2 regions of the Delftia sp. BGA-UO-ETr-SB1 genome follow, and region 1 is predicted to be linked to the other one. Evidence: riboswitches for the same ligand, from Rfam matches in the RefSeq annotation. Region 1 holds a riboswitch; the other holds the start of a gene.
What was found. Region 1 has a riboswitch for cobalamin ahead of AC57B5_RS06155 (TonB-dependent receptor). Riboswitches for the same ligand answer to the same signal wherever they lie in the genome.
Positions count from the first base shown of each region.

Region 2: it holds a riboswitch for cobalamin, as region 1 does, so the genes downstream of both, AC57B5_RS23175 (TonB-dependent receptor) here and AC57B5_RS06155 (TonB-dependent receptor) in region 1, are expected to answer to the same signal.

Region 1 covers NZ_JCAQOW010000004.1:1,250,617-1,254,017, reverse strand. The annotation lists gene alkB (DNA oxidative demethylase AlkB) at 1-253, shown strand, start outside; gene AC57B5_RS06160 (2OG-Fe(II) oxygenase) at 272-955, shown strand; cobalamin riboswitch at 974-1,291, shown strand; gene AC57B5_RS06155 (TonB-dependent receptor) at 1,413-3,401, shown strand, end outside.
Region 2 covers NZ_JCAQOW010000006.1:960,948-964,348, reverse strand. The annotation lists gene AC57B5_RS23175 (TonB-dependent receptor) at 1-1,779, opposite strand, end outside; cobalamin riboswitch at 1,909-2,189, opposite strand; gene AC57B5_RS23170 (CHAD domain-containing protein) at 2,228-3,109, opposite strand; gene AC57B5_RS23165 (YbaK/prolyl-tRNA synthetase associated domain-containing protein) at 3,167-3,401, opposite strand, start outside.

The sequences.
Region 1 (3,401 bases):
GCACCAGGACCGCGACGAACGCGACCTGGGCGCGCCCATTGTCTCGGTCTCCCTGGGCATGCCGGCCACGTTTCTGTTTGGAGGACTGGCGCGCGCGGACAGCACGGCCAGGGTGCCGCTGCAGCATGGCGACGTGGTGGTCTGGGGCGGCGTGGATCGGCTGCGCCACCACGGCGTATTGCCGCTCAAGGACCAGCCTCACCCGCTGCTGGGCGGGCGGCGCATCAATCTCACTTTTCGCAAGGCGGGCTGAATGGTTGGACGGTCTGAAATGGACAGGCTCAACAGCCAGGATCGCTTCGCCCGCCTGGATTGGGCGCGGATTGCCGCTGAGCTCGATGCCGAAGGCCATGCCCTGCTGCCGCAGCTGCTGACTGCGGATGAAAGCCGCGCCTTGGCCCGCGAGGCGGCCGCCGCGTCTGGCCTGCCGCCCTGCGTGCAGGCATGGCGCCCGGTGCTGTATGGGCATCTGCTGGCCCTGGCCAACCGCTGGCGCGAACACATGGGCTTGCAGCCTGGGTTGCCAGGCTGCTTCGAGGATTTCATGCGTCAGGGCCGGCAAGCAGGCCAAACGCAGCCGCAGCCACAGCCACATCTGCTGCGCGTGCCGCAAGCGGGCCATGCCCCGCTGCGCTCGTACGGCGAAGGTGCGCAGGTCTTTCCGCTGCAGCTGGTGGTGCTGCTGTCCCGGCCGGGCCAGGATTTCGAGGGCGGCGAATTCGTGATGACCGAGCAGCGCCCGCGCATGCAATCGCGCCCCATGGTGCTGCCGCTGGGCCTGGGGGATGCGGCCATCATCGCCACGGGGCCGCGCCCGGTGCGCGGTGCGGCAGGCTTTTACCGTGTGCACCTGCGGCATGCCATCAGCCGCGTTCACCGTGGCGAGTGGCTGGGTCTGGAGCTGCTTTTGCACGACGTGCCCCAGGCGCCCAAGGCTCTGCAAACAGAGCGCTAGCTATAATGCCGCGCCTGCAAAGGCATCCGTGCAACAGGTGTCCACATGCCAGCCATGGGGATGAAACGGGAACAAGGTGACTGCCAGCAAATGCTTTTTGCGCTGCCGGCACAGGCCTTGGCTGCCCCCGCAACGGTAAACAAGTCAAGGCGCTCCATGCCTGTCCCGCCAGTCTCCGCAACCCTGCGGGGGGCGATGACAGGCTGTCACTGGTTCATGGCGTGGTCTGCAACATGCAGCTTTTCGCGGGTGGATTGGGAAGACGGGGCGCTGGGCGCAAGGCATGTCCTTGCGCCGCTTGTGAGCCCGGAGACCGGCCTGCTGCGTTTCGCGCCTGCTGTGCAGGCGTTTTCTTGACTGTCTGCGGGGTGCGGATGGCAACGTCCTGCGCCCTTTCCTCCCACGCTGGCTGGAGAGGTGGCAGTGCCTTGCTTTCGCATCAGACGGTCGAAGACCGATGTTCGAAATGCATTCTTCCTTTTCCAGGGTTTCCAGCGCTCGCGCTGCCCAGTCCCTTTCCGTGCGGCTGAGCCCGCTGGCCCTGGCCTGTGCCTTCATCTGCCTGCCGGCGCAGGCTCAAACCCAAACGCCCACGCCAACGCCCCCATCAACCGCCCTGCCCGAGGTCCAGGTCACCGGGCAGGCCGAACGCATCGGCCAGCAACTGGCCCAGCCTGCGCGCTCTGCCAGCCATACCGGCGTCTCCAACCAAGAAGTGCCGGCCAGCGTGGATGGTGTTTCTGCCGAGCAGATGCAGGAGCGCGGCGACTACGCCCTGGTGGACGCCGTCACGCGCACCGTGGGCCTGACCTCCAGCAGCACGCCGGGCAATGGCGGCCTGTCCTTCAGCAGCCGCGGCTTTGCGGGCGTGAACTCCGTGGGCGTGGCCGAAGACGGCATGGTGCTGGGCGTGGCCGCCGGCACCACGGCCTATCCGGGTGACAGCTGGGGCTACGAGCGCATCGACGTGCTGCGCGGCCCGGCCTCGCTGATGTACGGCAGCGGCACCATGGGCGCCACGGTCAACGCCATCCGCAAGCAGCCCAGCCGCACGAGCTCGGCCGAGGTGCTGATGGGCGCGGGCACGGACGACACGCTGCGCCTGGGCCTGGGCGTGACCGGCGCCCTGGGCGCCTATGCCAGCTACCGCATCGACAGCTACACCGCCCGAAGCGCAGGCGAGCGCGATCTGGACCAGTCGCGCAACGGCAAGTTCATGAGCACGCTGCGCTTGGAGCCCACGAGCGACCTGCAGATCGACCTGATTGCCGACCGCAGCGTGCAAAAGCCCAGCCGCTACTGGGGCACGCCGGGCCTGGACGGCAAGGTGGTGGAGTCGCTGCGCGACCGCAACTACAACGCCGAAGACAGCGTGCTGCGCTATGCCGACGAGCGCCTGCGCGCCAAGGTGCAATGGAAGGCCAATGACTGGCTGACGGTGCGCAACGAGCTGTATCACGTGAAGTCCGACCGCCACTGGCGCAACATCGAGGCCTACGCGCTCAACCCCGCCACCTGGACCGTGGGCCGCTCCGACTACCTGGAAATCCTGCACGACCTGGAGCAGACCGGCAACCGCCTGGGCCTGAACGTGGACCGGGGCTCGCACAAGATCGCCATGGGCTGGGAGGCCGCGCGCATCAACCTGCGGCTGTCCAACAATTCGCCCTATGGCGGCTCGTCCACGGTCTCGGCCTGGGATCCCGTGCATGGCAGCTGGGCCAGCCCCGATCTCACCGCCGCCAAGACAGAAACCGGCGTGACCCAGCATGCCCTGTACCTGGAAGATGCCTGGCGCATCAGCAACCGCTGGCTGGCCATGGCCGGCCTGCGCCGCGATGTCTACGACTTTGCCAGCCACTCGCTGGTGGGCGGCACGGATTTCAACAAGACGCTGGCCGCCACCTCCTGGCGCCTGGGCCTGACCTATGAGCTGGCCCGCAACACCCATGTCTATGGGCAGATCAGCTCGGGACACGATCCCGTCAACAGCCTGGTGTCGCTGAACCTGGCCAACACGGCCTACAAGCTGAGCAAGGGCCGCCAGGCCGAGATCGGCATCAAGCAGCAGGTGGCTGGCGGGCGCGGCGAATGGACGCTGGCCGTGTTCGACATCAAGAAGGACGACATCATCACGCGCGACCCGGACCGGCCGGCCATCTCCATCCAGGGCGGCAGCCAGTCCTCGCGCGGGGCGGAAGCCACTGCCGCCTTCCAGGCCACGCCCGCGCTGCGCCTGGAGGGCAATCTGTCGTACGTGGACGCCCAGTTCGACAAGCTCATCGAGGCTGGCGGCAACCGCGCAGGCAACCGTCCGCAGAACGTGGCCAAGACCACGGCCAACCTCTGGGGCCACTACCGCGTGGGCGCCTGGCAAGCCTCGCTGGGCCTGCGCTACGTGGGTGACCGCTTTGGCAACAACGCCAATACCGTGAACCTGCCCGCC
Region 2 (3,401 bases), on a different contig from region 1:
GCCAGCCCAGGCCTTGAGCTGGTGGCCCGTCAGGTTCAGCGCCCGCGCCAGGTCCATGTCGGCCTGCATTTCCAGGCCGCGCGCCACGATGTCGGCCGCGTTGTTGGCGTAGTCCGAGGTATTGGTCGTGGCCCCGCGCGAGACGGTGATGATGCGGTCGCTGATGGTGTTCTGGAACAGGGCCGCATCCACGCGCCAGCCGGGCTGCTGCAGCGCGGCGCCGACCTCGATCTGGCGGCTGGTCTCGGGCTTGAGGTTGGGGTTGCCGAAGGTGCGGCCACCGCCGACGGCCGTGAAGTCCGAGGCCAGCTCCGTGGCCGTGGGCGCGCGGAAACCCGTGGAGGCCGCAGCGCGCAGCGTGAGCCGGTCCGTGGCCTTCCAGGTGGCGCCGGCCGACCAGGTGTGGTTGTCGTAGTCGCGCGTGCTGGCCTGGGCCAGGGCCAGGTTGGGCGTATCGTCGAAGCGCGTCGTGCCCCAGGTCTTGCGCAGGCCGGCACGCAGCGTGAGGCGATCGTCGAACAGGGTCTGCGCGTCCTCGAAGTACAGCGCGTGCACCTGCTCGGTCTGGTTGTTGTCGTAGGGCGCGACCTGGCCCGCCGGGCCGCCGGGCATGGCGACGCGCAGGCGGTCGGAGCGCAGCTTGCTGCGCTCCCAGTCAAAGCCCATCAGCAGGTCATTGGTCTGGCTGACACGCAGGCGCGGCTGAAAGCGCAGGCCCGTGGCGTCCAGCTGGCGGTGGTTGTAGTCGCGCGCCGTGCCGGGCACGGCGCTGTTGCCCGAGCGGATCACGGGCGATGCCCAGTTGAACTCGTCGGTATCGACCAGGCTGTAGAGGTGGGTCGTCCAGCTCAGGCGCTGGCCGGGCAGTGCGCCCTCGTAGGTCAGGTCCAGCGAGCGGTTGCTGCGGTTGTCTCGGCTGTAGATGTTGGCGCCGGATCCGCGAAAGCCCGCGTTGTAGATGCCGTCCGTGCGCAGTTGCAGCTCCACGCGGTGCAGCTCGTGCAGCTGCCAGCCCAGGGCGCCGCTGGCGCCGCGCCGCTTCCAGCCCGTGTTCTCCATGCGCGTGCCGCCGTCGCCCGACTCGTAGTCGCCGCGCCCGCCTGCGCTCACGCCGAAGTACCAGTCGAAGCGGTCATTGGCGCCGGCCGTCTGCGCATCGGTGCGCCACAGGTCCCATGAACCGGCCTGGACCTGGGCACGCGTGCCGGGTGCGGTAGCTCCCGTCTTCATGATGATGTTGACCACCCCGCCCATGGCCTGGCTGCCGTAGATCACCGAGGACGGGCCGCGCACGATCTCGATGCGCTCCACATCCGAGGGGCTGAGCTTGGACAGGTTGGCCGTGCCCGCGCGCCGGCCGTTGACCAGCACCAGCACCTGGCTGCGGAAGTCGCGCCCCTGGCCGTCGGTGGAGGCGCCGCGCAGGTTCATCGAGGTCTGGGCCGCCGTCCATTCGCTGAGAAAGCCCACGGCGTTCTCGGCCAGCAGGTCGGTGACCGAGCGCGCGCTGGAGCGCTCTATGGCCTCGCGGTCGATGGTCTGCGTGGTGCCCGCGATGCGGCTGCGCGCCTCGGGCCGCGCGGTGGCGGTCACGAAGACGGCGTCCAGCGCATCGTCGGCGGAGTCCGTGGATCGGCCCGAGGCCGGCTCCTGCGCGGCGCCGGCCGCTGCAGCGCAGCTGGCCAGCAGGACGGCGGCCGCTACGGGCCGCAGGCTGGAGACAAGAGGGAGAACAGAGAGAAGGCCGGAGGAATCGGCGGCCGAAGAAGCGAAGCGCATGCGTTGAACCCAACTGCCCCACTCACCCGCGGGGCCTATCGTCTGAACCACGCCGCACAGCGCGCACGCCGGAGCCGGCCACGGCAGCGCAGGCTGGGGCCGGACCGGACAGGCGCACTCCCGCGGCGTCCGAAAGCAATGCAGAAGGCCGGTATCCGGGCTTGCGGAACGCTGCGGCGCGCAGGGTGGGCGCGCTGCGGCAGGCATCCCCGCCTTCCCATGCCCGAGAAGGACACAGTGGCTTGCGGCGCGTGGTTTGTGGGGCGTCCGCGTGGGGAGTTGTATTCCGCTGACCGTTGCGGGGGCAGCGCAGGCATTGCGAGCGGCCACCTCGATGGCATCGCGCACCTGCTTCCCGTTGAACCCCTGGCCGGTGAACGGCATGGGGCACCTTCAGCAACAGCGCACCGCCACGGCCCAGGGGCTGCGGCGGTGCGCCAGCGGCGGATTATCGCCCAGCCCAGAAGCCCGGCACCCGGGCCAGCGCCCGCAGCGCGCGACGGCTGCTGCGCGCGCTGGTGGCCAGGCGGGCCTGCAGGTAGCCGGCGGCGAACCAGGCGCGCGGATCCGTGCCGGCCTCGTCACGAAAATGCTCCGCCGCCACGGCCATGTCGTTGTGCAGGCCCAGCGCGTCCTGGGCGGGCACCAGCGCCTCGGCAAAGCGCCGGCCCTTTTTGCCGGGCCACATTCCGGGCGCGAATTCCCGCGCAAAGTCCGCCAGGTAGCGCAGGCGCTTGAGCCGCTTGCGCACGCGGTGCTGCTGCGCCAGCGACAGGCGGTCGAAGTGCCGGCCGTCGCGCAGCACCTGGCGGTGCAGGCGCGCCAGCCGCCGTGCCAGGTACTTGCGCGTGCCTGTGGCGGACAGATGGGCAAAACGGGCCGATGGCTCTGCCTGCGGCGCCTGCGCCAGCGCCTGGATCTCGGCCAGCGCCTGGAGGAATGGCGGCTCGCGCACGGCAGCGGCTGCATCCGCCTGCACGGCCTGCGGCGCCTGCCAGTCGCACAGGGGCGCATGGGCTGCCTGCAGCAGCGGGCGCACCACATCGGCCAACGTATCAGCATCGCGCAGCGTGCCCAGCTGCGCAAAGGCCTGGGCCAGGGGTTCATCCCATTCGGCGCGCATGTCCGGCGCCAGCCCCGCGCACTCACGCAGCACGGTGCGCAGGCGCCGCATGGCCACGCGCAGCTGGTGGATGGTCTCGGCATCGTTGCCACCGCCCTCCAAGACCGCCAGATGCGACTGCACCTGGGCCAGGGCAGCAGCCAGCGCCGCACGCACAAAGCCGGCCGCATCGGGCCGGTCAGGGTGCTGCTTCGCAGGGGTGGACATGGTCAGGAGAGGGTGTGCGGGCGTTGCTGCGATTGTGGGCACCGCCCGGCCCCCGGGTCAATCGGCGCCATCCCCGCTCAGGCTGTGCAGCGCGGGCCGGGCAATGCGCACATAGTCGGCCGAGTCCAGCACGATGGAGCGGTCCAGCCGGCCTGCGTTGAAGGCGATCTCGCCAAAGCGCTCGACCAGGGCCGGGTCCACCACCAGGCGCACCTGCGGGTTGAAGGAGAACGGCGGCACCGATCCCATCACGCAGCCCGTGGCGGCCTGGGCCTCCTCGGGCGAGGCCAGC